2 regions of the Pseudomonas edsoni genome follow, and region 1 is predicted to be linked to the other one. Evidence: riboswitches for the same ligand, from Rfam matches in the RefSeq annotation. Region 1 holds a riboswitch; the other holds the start of a gene.
What was found. A riboswitch is a leader RNA that binds a small molecule or an ion and turns the genes downstream of it on or off. The one in region 1 is predicted to bind cobalamin.
Positions count from the first base shown of each region.

Region 2: linked by a shared signal. The riboswitch ahead of C4J83_RS20490 (ABC transporter substrate-binding protein) and the one ahead of C4J83_RS17640 (CbtB domain-containing protein) in region 1 are both predicted to bind cobalamin.

Region 1 is NZ_CP027762.1:3,807,996-3,815,474, forward strand. Features, by position in the region: gene C4J83_RS17625 (alpha/beta hydrolase) at 1,526-2,245, opposite strand; gene cobF (precorrin-6A synthase (deacetylating)) at 2,258-3,013, opposite strand; gene C4J83_RS17635 (histidine phosphatase family protein) at 3,059-3,613, opposite strand; adenosylcobalamin (AdoCbl) riboswitch at 3,685-3,764, shown strand; gene C4J83_RS17640 (CbtB domain-containing protein) at 3,811-4,023, shown strand; gene C4J83_RS17645 (CbtA family protein) at 4,070-4,771, shown strand; gene C4J83_RS17650 (DUF4865 family protein) at 4,761-5,321, opposite strand; gene C4J83_RS17655 (LysR family transcriptional regulator) at 5,415-6,281, shown strand; gene C4J83_RS17660 (YbjN domain-containing protein) at 6,285-6,758, opposite strand; gene C4J83_RS17665 (MFS transporter) at 6,832-7,479, opposite strand, start outside.
Region 2 is NZ_CP027762.1:4,433,885-4,441,363, reverse strand. Features, by position in the region: gene C4J83_RS20500 (ABC transporter ATP-binding protein) at 1-74, opposite strand, end outside; gene C4J83_RS20495 (FecCD family ABC transporter permease) at 71-1,075, opposite strand; gene C4J83_RS20490 (ABC transporter substrate-binding protein) at 1,072-2,082, opposite strand; cobalamin riboswitch at 2,199-2,391, opposite strand; gene C4J83_RS20485 (hypothetical protein) at 2,503-2,937, shown strand; gene C4J83_RS20480 (ATPase domain-containing protein) at 2,934-4,400, shown strand; gene C4J83_RS20475 (sensor histidine kinase) at 4,410-5,429, shown strand; gene C4J83_RS20470 (YciI family protein) at 5,517-5,957, shown strand; gene C4J83_RS20465 (aldehyde dehydrogenase family protein) at 7,182-7,479, opposite strand, start outside.

The sequences.
Region 1 (7,479 bases):
TACTACCTGCGTTCGGCCAGCGTGGTTTAACGGGGCGCCTAAGATCAAAGTCAAAAGCAGATCAAGATCAAAAGCAGAGCACGGCGGCCTAGTAGCCGACCTGAGTGGTAGAAGCAAAAGCACAGCCGAGGCGGCCTGACAGCCGACCTGACCTTGAAGGCTAAACTCAATCAAAGGTGGGAGCTGGCTTGCCTGCGATGGCATCAACTGGGTGTGCCTGATACACCGAGGTGCCTGCATCGCAGGCAAGCCAGCTCCCACAAAAAAGCCAAGCACTGCGCTACTGGCAGTTGAACTCGGTCAATTTGTGGGAGCGGGCTTGCTCGCGAAGGCGGTGTGCCAGTGATACATGAGCTGACTGAAACACCGCATTCGCGAGCAAGCCCGCTCCCACAGTTGGATCTTGGTGCACCTAATCAAGGGTGTACCCGGTCAAATGTGGGCGCTGGCTTGCCTGCGATGGCATCCACTGGGTATGCCTGATGTACCGAGGCGCCCACATCGCGGGCAAGCCCGCTCCCACAGAAAGCCAAGCAGTGCGGTGCTTGCAGCTGAACTCGGTCAACTTGTGGGAGCGGGCTTGCTCGCGAAGGCGGTGTGCCAGTGATACATGAGGTGACTGAAACACCGCATTCGCGAGCAAGCCCGCTCCCACAGTTGGATCTTGGTGCACCCAATCAAGGGTGTACCCGGTCAAATGTGGGCGCTGGCTTGCCTGCGATGGCATCCACTGGGTATGCCTGATGTACCGAGGCGCTCGCATCGCAGGCAAGCCCGCTCCCACAGAAAAGCCAAGCAGTGCGGTGCTGGCGGCTGAACTCGGTCAACTGGTGGGAGCGGGCTTGCTCGCGAAGGCGGTGTGCCAGTGATACATGAGCTGACTGAAACACCGCATTCGCGAGCAAGCCCGCTCCCACAGTTGGATCTTGGTGCACCCAATCAAGGGTAAACCCGGTCAAATGTGGGAGCTGGCTTGCCTGCGATGGCATCCACTGGGTATGCCTGATGCACCAAGACGCCTGCATCGCGGGCAAGCCCGCTCCCACAGAAAAGCCTAGCAGTGCGGTGCTTGCAGCTGAACTCGGTCAACTTGTGGGAGCGGGCTTGCTCGCGAGGGCGGTGTGCCAGTGATACATGAGCTGACTGAAACACCGCATTCGCGAGCAAGCCCGCTCCCACAGTTGGATCTTGGTGCACCCAATCAAAGGTGTACCCGGTCAAATGTGGGAGCTGGCTTGCCTGCGATGGCATCACCTGGGTATGTCTGATGTACCGAGGCGCTCGCATCGCAGGCAAGCCCGCTCCCACAGAAAAGCCAAGCAGTGCGGTGCTTGCAGCTGAACTCGGTCAACTTGTGGGAGCGGGCTTGCTCGCGAAGGCGGTGTGCCAGTGATACATGAGCTGACTGAAACACCGCATTCGCGAGCAAGCCTGCTCGCACAGAAAGGCCATTAGCGCAGCAACCAGCAGGCACTCAAAGCTAGCAAACGAATAATGACTATCGCAGCAGCCCTCACCCGCCGGTTCACTTCAGGCTGTTCTCCAACCAGGCTTTAAGGTCCTGCACTTCGGTCTCACTGACGGTGTGCGGCATGCCCGGATACCCGTGAAACTCCGGCGTCAATCCAAGGCCCACCAGTACCTCATTGGCCTGCGTCGCCGAGGCATACGGCAGCGCCTGGTCGAGAGTGCCGTGACCGATAAAGATCGCCAATTTGCCCAAGGATTCGCTGGGCTTGAGTTCAGCCTTGAGCACCGGCAATACACTGCCGCTCAAGGCCGCGATGCCGCGCACCAACGCGGGCTTTCGCAAGCCCACCTCGTACGACATGATCGCGCCCTGGCTGAACCCCACCAGAAACACCCGATCGCTGTGCGTGTGGTATTTGGCTGTGGCCTTGCCCACAAAGTCTTCGATCAGCGCGGCGCTGCGTTGCAGGTCGGCGGTTTCGCCATTGTAGTCGCCGTCATCCGGCGTCTTGGTAAACCAGCGATAACCCTGGGGGTCCACGGGCATCGGCGCACGTGCCGACAGGTAGGTCCAGGTGGACGGCAGCGCGTCCTTGATGCCAAACAGGTCTTCCTCGTTGCTGCCAAAACCGTGCAGGAAAATCACCAACGGCTGATTGCGCGCATCGCTCTGGGTCTGTTCCAGATAAGACAGGGGCAAATCGGTGTGCAGCGTGGCGTCGGCGTGGGCGGCGCTGGCCATCAGGGTCAGTGCCAGGGCAAAGAGTTTGAGCATGGGAAAGTGACCTCAGGGTTTGCGCAACAAGTAAGTGTCCATGATCCAGCCATTTTCCAGACGCGCCGCCTTGCGCACCTGTTGGATTTGCTCAGCCACTTCACTGACCTTGCCGCTGATGAGGATTTCGTCCGGCGTGCCCAGGTAGGCGCCCCAGTAGATATCCATATCCTGATCGGCCACGCTGCGGTAGGAATCTTCGGCGTCGAGCATGACCACCAAAGTGTCCGCATCACTCGCCTGCCCCGCCGCCAACCGGCGCCCGGTGGTGATCTCGATGGACCGACCGATGCGGTTCAGCGCCACCTTGTGCTGGGCGGCCAGGGCTTGCACGCTGGTGATGCCGGGGATCACTTCGAACTCGAAGACGCTGCGGCCACTGGCCAGAATCGCCTGCAGGATGCGGATGGTGCTGTCGTACAGCGCAGGGTCGCCCCAGGCCAGGAACGCGCCCACTTCACCGTCAGCCATCTGCTCGTTGATCATGTGCTCGAAGGTCTGCTGCTTGTCGCGATTCAGGTCCTGCACGGCGGTGGTGTAGTCGATATCGCCGCGCACGCGCTCGGGGCAGTCGGCCTCGACGAAACGGTAGCCAGGCTCGGTTATGTAGGTTTGGCAGATCTCGCGGCGCAGGTCGATCAGCTTGTCTTTGCTTTGGCCCTTGTCCATCAGAAAAAACACGTCAGTGCGGTTCAGCGCCTTGACGGCTTGCATCGTGATGTAGTCAGGGTTGCCGGCGCCAATGCCGATGATCAGGATGCGTTTCATGGGTTGCTCTCATTGCGGGGCGTGGATTTTGCCATGTTCACGCGCTCAGGCGTGAGTTTCCAGACGCAGGCGCCACACGTTGTTAAAGCGCAGTTCAGTGGCGGACAGCGGCTCGACGTCAATCAGGTAGAACATCGACATAGGGAACTGCAACACGTACAGCATCGCGGCGCGAATCACAAACGGGTGGGTGATGGCCACTACCTGCCCGGGCTGGGTTTCGAGACTTTTCATCCAGTCAGCGACTCGCACGCAAATCTGCTCCACCGACTCACCGCCGTGAGGCGCGCTGGTGCTGTTGGTCATCCAGTCACTCAATGCATGGCTGTCGAGCTGGGCGATGGCCTGGCCTTTCCAGGTGCCAAAATCACCGTCGCGCAACGCGTCTTCGACCTGCGCGTTGTCGCCGAACAAGCCCGCGGTTTGTCGGGTTCGGGCCTCGGGCCCACACACCAGTCGCGAGCGTTTCTTGAAACGCCCCGCCAGGGACAACGCCGCGGGCTGCCACTGCATCGCCACCGATTCGTCATCGGGAAACCGCCCCTGTTTTTGCAACGGCGTGGCGGCATGGCATATCAAGGTCAAGCGGGTGGCCTGCATCACAATTCACTCTGTTTCGACGCGCAGTCGGCGTAGACTGGCAAAGTTGTTTCAACATGTTACAACGAACATGAAAGAGGAAGCCGGTTCGAATCCGGCGCGGTCGCGCCACTGTATTCGGCCTTTTAGCCGTAAGCCAGACCCTGTTTCAGCCCAATCGCAATCCATTTCGGGACGCGTCATCCCTGGAGGTCTTCATGGCTAACACCGCTGCAACGAACCCTGATGTGTATGGACCCACCCTGCCCTTGGGCGAAATTCTGCCTTGGGCGATCTTCGGTGGCCTGTTGTTGCTGCTGGCGCTCTATTTTGTCGGCGCCGAGCAAGGCGCCACCGCTGTGTTCAAAGGCATGTATGTGCATGAATTTGTGCACGACGGCCGCCACCTGCTGGGTTTCCCCTGCCATTAATCGATAAGAGAGACACGACATGACAGGGCATTTACTCCTACGCGGGATGCTGGTGGGCTTGCTCGCCGGCGTGCTGGCTTTCGGCTTCGCCAAGGCCTTTGGTGAACCGCAGATCGACAAGGCCATCGCCTTTGAAGACCACATGGCACAGATGCACGGCGATGCGCCGGAAGAGGAACTGGTAAGCCGCGAGGTGCAAAGCACCTTCGGCCTGTTCACCGGCGTGGTGGTGTACAGCGTGTCACTGGGCGGCCTCTTCGCCCTGGTGTTCGCTTACGCCCTGGGCCGCATCGGCAAGGTCGGCCCGCGTGGCCTGGCGGCGCTGCTGGCACTGGCGGCATGTGTGGCAATTACCGTGGTGCCAGGGCTCAAGTACCCGGCCAACCCGCCATCGGTGGGCGACCCCGAAACCATCGCGCAGCGCACCAAGCTGTTCTTCCTCATGCTGCTGGTGTCAGTGGCGGCCGCGGTGATTGCGATCAACGCCGCACGCAAGCTGATTGCCCGCCGTGGCATCTGGGCCGGGGCGATTCTGGGTGCGGCGTTGTACATCGTGATTGTGTCGGTGGCCGGCAGCCTGTTCCCGGTGATCAACGAAGTGCCGGAGGCGTTTTCGGCTGTGCTGCTGTGGAAGTTCCGCGTAGCGTCGCTGGGTATCCAGCTGGTGCTGTGGACCACCCTCGGCCTGGTGTTTGGCGCGGTGGCCGAGCGCAAGCTCAGCCAGCCAAAAGCGCGCTTCAACCCTTGAACTGACTCCCGGGGCGGGCCAGGTACAACACGTCATAGCCCGTTCCGGGATGCGCCGCATCCAGCGCCTTGCCCGACAAGGTGATGCGCACCAGCCGCCACGCCTGCACATCCAGCGCCAGGCATACCGCGAACGTGTCGCGGCTGTCGGCCACCTGCTGATTGCGCCGTTTCTCCTCGGCGACGATCCCGGCCCGATCCGCCCCCGGCACCAGCGGCCACTCCTCTCGGTACAGGCTCAACGCGTGCTGCGCGGGCCCACGCTGCACATCCAGCGGCAACCAGCTTTCGATGTGCGGACGGCCAAAGCTGTCGAGCACCTTTTGAAAACGCTCGCCCAGTAGAAAGTCGGCGGCCTGCAACGGGTCGGCCCACAGGTAGACCGACGCATACACATTGCCCGGCGCCTGCCCACGCGTCTGCGCGATAAACGCCTTGAACAGCAGCCCTTGCGCGTCATCCCACAACGGCCCCAGTTGCGCGGCGCGCCGGCGTATCACGTCCATGTCGTAGTCGGCAGGCAGGCGGTGTGAATATTGTTTGGCAAACATGGCAAAGCTCCTGTGCAAGATGTGGACTGAGCTTGCGCACTGGCGATGATTTCAACAAGATATGGCCGAATATAAGTGCGATAAGGATTGGATATGACTGACGCGCTCAAACCCCTGGACATCGACACCGTGCACGCCTTCGTGCTGGTGGCTGATTTTGCCAGCTTCACCCGCGCCGCCGAGGCGCTCGACACCTCCCAGGCCGCCATCAGCCTGAAGCTCAAGCGGCTGGAAGAACGCCTCGGTTACCGCCTGTTGCTACGCACGCCTCGCCATGTGCAACTGTCGCCCCAAGGCGAGCAGTTCATCGTGGCCGCGCGTGTCCTGCTCAATGCCCATGAGCGGGCACTGGCGGACCTGGGCACCCACGCGCCACGGCGTTTGGTGATCGGCATCAGCGACCACGTGGCCGGGCCGGACTTGCCCACCTGGCTCAGCCGCCTCGCGGCCTACGACCCGCTGGTGATTCTCGAGGTGCGCATCGCCTCGTCCCGCGACCTGGTGGCCGCGTTTGATCGCAATGAACTGGACGCGGTGATCGTGCGCAACGAAGGCGATCGCCAGGACGGCGAAGTGCTGGCGGTCGAACGCTTTGGCTGGTTCGCCGCGCCCCACTGGCAACACAGCCCCGGCACACCGCTGCGCATGGCGACCATGGCCGCGCCCTGTGGCGTTCGGCACCTGGCGGTCAGAGCACTGGATGCAGCGCGGATCGACTGGACCGAAGTGTTTGTCGGCGGTGGTGTGATGGCGGTAGGCGCGGCCGTGAGCGCCGGATTGGGGGTCGCCGCCCTCGCCCCACGCGTGGCCCCGGCCGGGGCGGTGGACGTGAGCGAGCAATACGGCCTGCCCGCATTACCCGTCAGTGAAGTGCTGCTGTACAGCCGGATCAGTGATGCACGCTCGCGCGAAACGTTGCGCGCGTTGAGCGCAACGTTTCGCGGTGTGCTGCAGCGCTGAGTGTCAGGCGACGGGCGCTTCTTCGCTGGCCACAGCGGTGGCGGCCTGGGCCTGCAACTGAGCCGCCTGCTGGCTGTAGTCACGCAGGTAGACGATGAACTCCTGCAGCAGGCGATCCCACAGTTCCAGCTGGCTGCGCAGGTGCGTGGTGCCAACACCGGCCACCACCACATCCATTTCCATCAGCAGGAACTCACCCTGCACCGACAACCGCGCAAAACGGCGCGATGCGTTCCATACCTGGGCCAGGCCTTCGGGCAATTCGCCTTGCACGCGCAGGGCGCAGCTGTAGGTGAAGTCGACGTAACTGCCCTGCTCCGCCGCCGGGTTGCCGAAGCGCACGGCAAAGCCGATACCCTGGCTCGCGCTGAGCAATTGCACGATGCCGTTCTGTTCGGTCTGGTTGACGCGATAGCCGGCTTCCTGCAGCAATTCAGTCAGGCTTTTCGGGGTAACGCTGTTGATCAGTTCACTCATGGTCAGGTCTTCCTTGAAGATCAATGATAGGCGCCTGAAACAGCGTAGCCGGGTTTTCGAAAACCGCAGTCGATCAGGCGGCAGTGGCCAGCACGGCCCCCGCCGGCGCCAACAACGGGCTGCCACTGGCGACGAAATCTTCCTTGCGCAGCACCACCAGGGCGATCAACGACACCACACCGGTTGCCACATAGAAATACCAGGGTGAGGTGATGTCGCCCGTCACCTTGATCAGCCAGGTGGAGATCAGCGGCGCGCTGCCGCCAAACACCGCGACCGGCACGTTGTACGCCACGGCAATCCCGGTGGAGCGGATGCGCGTGGGCAGCAGCTCGCTCATCAGCGCATAGGTCGAGGAGGCATACAGCCCGAACAGGATCGCCACCGCCATCAATGGCGCGAAGAACGATGCAGCAGTGGCGGTCGGCGCCGACTTGAACAGCCAGAACATCGCCAGCGTAGCCAGGGTGCCGATCACCATCAGAAACGGCTTACGTCCGTATTTATCGGTGAACGCACCGCCAAACGGCATCACGAACGCGGCCGAGAAACTCGCGACGAACACATAGAGCAGCGTGGTGCCGCTGTCGAACTTGAGGATCTTGGCCATGTAGGTCGAGGCGAAGGTCAGCACCAGGTAAAAGATCGAGCTGTGCAAGGTGATGATGAAGAACACCAGGGCAATCGCGCGCTTCCACTGCCAGACTTCGCGCAACGGTGC
Region 2 (7,479 bases), 630 kb from region 1:
TCCAAGTGGATATCGCGCAGCAACTCGGCATCGCGCACTTTGAACCCCAGGCCCGTGCAACTGAGCACCGTCATCGCGCATTTCTCCGGCCGATCAGGATCAGCGCAAACACCGGCGCGCCGACCAGCGCGGTGACCACGCCGACCGGAATCACCTGGCCCTTGATCAGCGTGCGCGAGAGCACGTCGGCGGCGATCAAAAACAGCGCGCCGCCCAAGGCGCTGGCCGGCAGCAGCCGTGAATGCCCGGTACCGACCAGCAGGCGCACCGCATGCGGAATCACCAGCCCGACAAAGCCAATGGAGCCGACAATCGACACCATCACCGCCGTCACCAGCGCCGCGCAGCCCACCAGCACAAACTGCACCCGGCGCACTGGAATGCCCAGCGAGGCCGCCGAGTCGGTGCCGAAGGTGAACGCGTCCAGCGCGCGGCGGTGCCACAGGCACACCGCCAGGCCTGCGACGGTCACCGGCACCGCCAGCCACACCGACGGCCAGCGCACCCCGCTGAGGTTGCCCAGCAGCCAGAACATAATGCCGCGTGCCTGCTCGGAGCTGGCGGACTTGGTGATCAGGAACGCCGTGAGGGCGTTGAACAGCTGTGACCCGGCGATGCCGGCGAGGATGATCTGGCCGGTGCCGCTCGCCGAGCCGCTGGCGCGCGCCAGCAGAATCACCAGCGCAAAGGCCGCCATGGCGCCGACAAACGCGCCTGCCGACAGCGAAACCAGCCCGCCGCCGACGCCGATCAGTGCCACCAATACCGCGCCGGTCGAGGCGCCGGCGCTGATGCCCAGCAGATAAGGATCGGCCAACGGGTTACGCAACAACGACTGCAAGATCACCCCGCACGTGGCCAACCCGGCACCGCACGCGGCGGCGACCAGGGCGCGGGTCAGGCGGTAGTTCCACACCACGCCTTCGTCGATCGGGTCGAGCACGTAACCGGCTGCCCACAGTTTGTTGGCAAGCACCTGCAACACCACCTGCGGCGCGATGGCGGTTTCGCCGATGGCCACGCCGGCGAGCACGGCGAGCAACAGCAGCGCCAGGGCGAGAAGGGTACGCATCATTTGCGCAGGTCGTAGCCGTCGATGGCGCCGGCCAGCTGTTCCAGGCCATCGAACGTGCGCACGCTGGCCTGCAATGCCAGGGCGTCGAGGATGATGATGCGGTTGTTTTTCACCGCGTCCATGTTGCGCGTCACCGGGTCACTGCGCAGGAACGCGAGTTTCTTTTCATGGTCGTCGGCGGGGTAGCGGCGCCGGTCCATGCGCGCGATCACCAGGAAGGTCGGGTTGGCCTTGGCGATGGTCTCCCAGCCGACGGCGGGCCACTCTTCATCGGACTGCACCACGTTGTGCAGGCCCAGGGTTTGGAGCATGAATTCGGGCACGCCCTTGTGGCCGGCCACGTATGGGTCGCTGGCCATTTCCGAGCTGGAGAACCACACCAATGCGCTGGCCTGCTTGAGGCCTTTGCTGTGGGCGGTGGCGATGGATTTGGCCAAGCGCGCCTTGAGTTCGTCGTTCAATTGTTGGCCGCGCGCCTGTACGTCAAAAATCTCGGCCAGTTGGCTGATGCTCTTATAGACGGTCTCGACGCGAAACGGCTCCAGCCGCGTGCCGTCGGCGCCCACCAGGTTGTCCTTGGCTTCGCAGTCGGAGGGCAGCAGGTAGGTGGGGATTTTCAGCTCGTGAAACTGCTCGCGGGTGCCGACCACACCTTGCGGGCCCACCACCCATTCCAGCTCGGCGGCCACCAGCTGCGGGCGCTTGGCGATCACCGCTTCGAAGCTGGGTTCGTTGTTGGCCAGGCGCTCAATGGCGTCGTTCTGCGCCTTGTATTGTGGCAATACGTTGTTGAACCACAGCGAGGTGCCGACCACTTTGTCGCCGACGCCCAGGGCGTAGAGCATTTCGGTGGCGGCCTGGCCGATGGTCACCGTGCGCGCAGGCGCCTGCTCAAAGGTCAAGGTGCTGCCGCAGTTCTGCACCGTCAGCGGGTAGTGAGTGGGCGCCGCTTGGGCCAGGGCACAAAAGCCCAGGGCGGTGATCAGGGCAGTAACGCGTGGCAGCATCGGGCAATCTCCGGGTAAACCGTACGTGGAACTGGGGAGGTACGGCTCGGAAATACACCCTGTAGCGCTGCGGGCATCGCAGGGCGCGGAGGTACTTCCCGGACACCCCGCCGGTTAGTGATTTTGCTGGGCCGGCAGGTCTCCTGACTGATGCGTCGTCGCCACGCTCCGGCCTTCCCGGGCAATGTCCAGTGGCGATGTGGAGCAGGCTCAGCACCTACAGTTGCGGGGGCAGTTCCGATTGGCGCAATGAACGCGCTTCGGATTCCCTATTAGTCCCGTGTGGGAACCGGCGCGTTATGGTAGTCGATCATGCCCGCAAGGGGGAGCCTGTCCATGCGCAATTGGCAGGCCGCCGGGGTCTCTATCTCCGGATATAGGGTGTACCATCGGTCTCTGTTCATCAGATATTAGTCAGACATGCCCACGCTTAGCGAAGAGAGCCGCCGGATCGTAGCTTCTCTGGCGCACCGTGTTGGTCCGCAGGCTGACACTGCAAGCATCGCCGCGGCAGTTGTTTCGATTTTGCAGGATGTGGGCGCAGCACTGGCGCCCATCATCGGCCAGCAAGGCGTTGCCGCGCTGTACCGTCGCAGCTTCCATCTGTGCGTCTCGACCCATCCACGCCTGGCCGCCACCTATGACAGGGTGCCGGCCGCGATGGACTTGATTGCCCTCAAATCCGTACTCGTCGAGCAGAACGAAACCGATGCGCTGTTTTTCGGTGAGGTGTTGCTGACTACCCTCTACGAGCTTCTGACCACGCTGATCGGGCCTTCACTCACCGCACGTCTGCTGGTTGGCGTGTGGCAGCCTTCTTCGAGCGACACCTCTTCGCAGGAAATTTCGCCATGAGCACCAAAGTGACTATCAACCGTCTGGCCACGGGTGTGCCAGGACTGGACGAGGTCCTGGGCGGTGGCCTGCCGGAGTTTTCGTTCAACCTGATCGCCGGCCCGCCAGGCTGCGGCAAAACCACCCTCGCGCACCAGATGATGTTCGCCCTGGCCACGCCGGAGCGCCCGGCGCTGTTCTTTACCGTGCTCGGTGAGCCGCCGCTGAAGATGCTGCGCTACCAGCAGCAATTCGATTTTTTCGACGACGCTGCCATTAACCGGTCGATTCGTTATATCAACCTGGCCGACGACACCCTGGCGGGCGACCTGGACGAGGTACTGCGGCGCATTGTCAGCGAGGTCGAGGCGCATTCGCCGTCGCTGGTGTTTGTCGATTCGTTCCGCTCCGTGGTGCTGGCCAGCCAGACCCAGCACAACCCGAACAACAACCTGCCGCAGTTCATCCAGCAATTGGGCATGTTGATGACCACGTGGCAGGCGACCACCTTCCTGATCGGCGAATACTTCACCGAGACCGACACCAATCCGATTTTCACCGTGGCCGATGGCCTGATCTGGCTGCGCCAGAGCGTTGAGCGCAATTCGATGGTGCGCAAGATGGAAATCATGAAGATGCGCGGCCAACCGACGTTGCCGGGGTTGCACACCTTTCGTATTGCCACCTCGGGGGTCAAGGTGTTCCCGCCGGCCGCCGTCAACCGTCTGGTTGAAGCGCCGTCGACGTTCCCGATCACCCGTCTGAAAATGGGCGTGCCGGCGCTCGATGAGATGCTCGGCGGCGGCCTGCCTCGGGGTTATTCGCTATTGGTGGCCGGCCCGTCCGGCTCGGGCAAGAGCATCCTGGCGGCGACCTTCCTCGCTGAAGGCGCGCGCAACGGCGAAACCGGGGTGATTGCGGCGTTCGAGCAACGGCCCAACCATTCGCAGAACCCGCAATTGGCCGAGTTGATCAAGAGCGGGAAAGTGGGCCTGGTGGACAGCCGCGCGCCGGACCTGTCCATCGACGAAATCGTGCAGCTGCTGCTCGGTGAAATCAGCCGGTTGAACGCCACCCGTGTAGTGATTGACTCGCTGTCAGGCTTTGAACTGGCGTTGGCGCCTACCTTCCGTGCGGATTTTCGCGAGTCGCTGTCACGCATGGTGACGGCGCTGACTGCCGTTGGGGTCAGCGTGTTGATGACCTCGGAGCTCGAAGACCGTTACACCGACCTGCGCTTCAGCCCTTATGGCACGGCGTTTCTGACCGACGCGATCATCGTGCAGCGCTATATCGAGGTGCAGAGCCGGTTACTGCGCATCATGGCCGTGGTCAAGGTGCGCGCCAGCGCCCACTCCGACCAACTGCGCCAGTACCACATCGACGATAACGGCCTGCAGATTCGCGACATGCTGCCGGAGCAGGAAGGGTTGCTGGGTGGGCACCCGACCCGGCAGGTTTCGGCGAAAACCAAACATGTGTGAGCCCGACTCATGAGTGGCGGCGACGGCAAGCATGAAAGTGAGCTGACCACGGCGGCTCACGAGCTGTTCCTCATTGGCCAAAAAACCGTTGAGGCGCGTGCGGCGCTCGCGGCGCTGCAGCAGCAACTGACTGACGCCAGCAGCCGTCTGGTGGATACCCAGCACGTCGAGCAGGTGATTGAAGCTAACCAGCAGTTGGTGCTGGCGATCCTCCTTGCGCAGTCGGACGCCGCCAGCCCGCCGCCCATGGAGGAACAACGCCTGTACCAGGAGCTTCGCGAGGCGAATGCGCAGTTGGTGATCGCGGCCCTCAGTGCGCAAGACCTGCAGGCCACGGCCGAGCGCGCGTTGAGTCAGCAGAAAAGCATCCTGGCGATGGTGGCGCATGAGCTGCGCAACCCATTGACGCCGATCAGCATGATCGCCGAGCGCATGGTTCGCATGCCCAGCGACCAGCTGCCGCGCATGCGTGCGCTGATTGAAGGTCAGGTGCAGCATATTTCACAGTTGGTCGACGACTTGCTGGACGTGTCCCGCGTCAGCACCGGCAAGCTGCGCATCGATCGACGCGATGTGGACATGCTGCAGATCCTTAGAAGTGCCATTGATGCCTGCGGCCCGGTGATGCGGGCGAAAAGACAGCAATTTGATGCCCACCTGCCTGACGGCCAACTGATGGTGAGCGCAGACCCCGGGCGCCTTGCGCAGATTCTGCACAACCTGCTGGCCAACGCGGCCAAGTACACGCCGGTGGGTGGCTCGATTGTGCTGTCTGTGACCGCGACGGACGCGCTGAGGATCAGCATTTGTGACAACGGCATCGGCGTTTCAGCCAAGGCACTGCCGCTGATCTTTGACCCTTACGTGCAGGATGAACACGCCATCGGCTTCAACGGCTCGGGCTTGGGGATCGGGCTCACGGTGGTGCGCGAGCTGGTTGAAGCACATGGCGGCAAGGTCACCGCCAAAAGCGCGGGCAAGGGCAAGGGCAGTGAGTTTGTGGTGACGCTGCCGTTGTTGAACGGCTGACTCGTGTATTCCTGCCCGGCATAAGGTTTATGCCTGCGACCGGCCTACTGCTTGCCCTGGCTGATAGGGAATGCTCCACGACACGCGGTGCCAAAACGCCTGCGCTACTACGTCGATATTCCTACAGGTAAACCCATGCAAACAAACCGGGTAACGCGTCAGCAAGTGCTGGATGCGAGTAAGGGCATGCTGCAAAAGCAGTTCTATGTAGTGTTTTCAACGCCAACCGACGGGCTTGGCCCGGTGATGCAGAACCTGCCGATTCACCTCGAGCATCAATGCCAGATCGAGCGCGACGGTATCCTCGTCGCCGCCGGGCCGCATTGGAGTGAGGATGAGCAGTATTGGGACGGCGACGGCATGTTTGTGATTCGTGCAACGTCGCTTGAGCATGCCAAGGCCATCGCCGCGCAAGACCCGATGCATCAGTGCGGTGCGCGCAGGTTTTCGATTCGGCCGTGGTTGGTGAATGAAGGGAGGCTTAATTTGAAGGTCGAGTTTTCAACTGGAAAGGTCACTGTGGACTAATCCACAAACACCGCAGATCAAAGGTGGGAGCTGGCTTGAGTGGGAGCGGGCTTGCTCGCGAATGCAGTCTGTCGGTCGACAAATTTGCCAACTGAAGCACCGCCTTCGCGAGCAAGCCCGCTCCCACAGTTGAAGGGTGTTGCCTGTTTTATTTGCGATCCGGCCACACGGTCTGTGCGTTGCAGAATTCACGCACGGCCACACACTCCGCAAATCAAAGGTGGGAGCTGGCTTGCCTGCGATTGCAGTGTGTCAGCCAAAGAGTTGTCACTGATGCACCGCTATCGCAGGCAAGCCAGCTCCCACAGTTGAAGGGTGTTGCCTGTTTTAGTTGCGATCCAGCCACACGGTCTGCGCGTTGCAGAATTCACGCACGGCCACAAACACCGCAAATCAAAGGTGGGAGCGGGCTTGCTCGCGAATGCGGTCTGTCAGTCGACAAATTTGCCTACTGATGCACCGCTATCGCAGGCAAGCCAGCTCCCACAGTTGGAGGGCGTTGCCTGTTTTAGTTGCGATCCAGCCATAAGGTCTGCGCGTTGCAGAATTCACGCACGGCCACAAACACCGCAGATCAAAGGTGGGAGCTGGCTTGCCTGCGATTGCAGTGTGTCAGCCAAAGAGTTGTCACTGATCCACCGCCATCGCAGGCAAGCCAGCTCCCACCGTTGAAGGGTGTTGCCTGTTTTATTTGCGATCCAGCCACACGGTCTGTGCGTTGCAGAATTCACGCACGGCTACAAACACCGAAGATCAAAGGTGGGAGCTGGCTTGCCTGCGATTGCAGTGTGTCAGCCAAAGAGTTGTCACTGATCCACCGCTATTGCAGGCAAGCCAGCTCCCACAGTTGAAGGGTGTTGCCTGTTTATTTGCGATCCAGCCACACAGTCTGCGCGTTGCAGAATTCACGCGCGGCTACAAACACCGAAGATCAAAGGTGGGAGCTGGCTTGCCTGCGATTGCAGTGTGTCAGCCAAAGAGTTGTCACTGATCCACCGCTATCGCAGGCAAGCCAGCTCCCACAGTTGATGGGGGGTTGCCTGTTTTAGTTGCGATCCAGCCATACAGTCTGTGCGTTGCAGAATTACGCACGGCCACACACTCCGCAGATCAAAGGTGGGAGCTGGCTTGCCTGCGATTGCAGTGTGTCAGCCAAAGAGTTGTCACTGATGCACCGCTATCGCAGGCAAGCCAGCTCCCACAGTTGATGGGGTGTTGCCTGTTTTATTTGCGATCCAGCCATACGGTCTGTGCGTTGCAGAATTCACGTACGCCAAAGTGGGACAGTTCGCGCCCGAACCCACTCTTTTTCACTCCACCAAACGCTACGCGCGGGTCGGACACGCTGAACGAGTTGACGAATACTGCGCCAGTTTCCAGCTGGTTGGTGATATCCCGTGCCTTCACCGCGTCGGTGGTGAAGATGCTTGCTGTGAGGCCGAATTCGCTGTCGTTGGCCAGGGCCACGGCGTGGTCGGCATCGCGGGCGGTGATGATCGAGGCCACGGGGCCGAACAGTTCC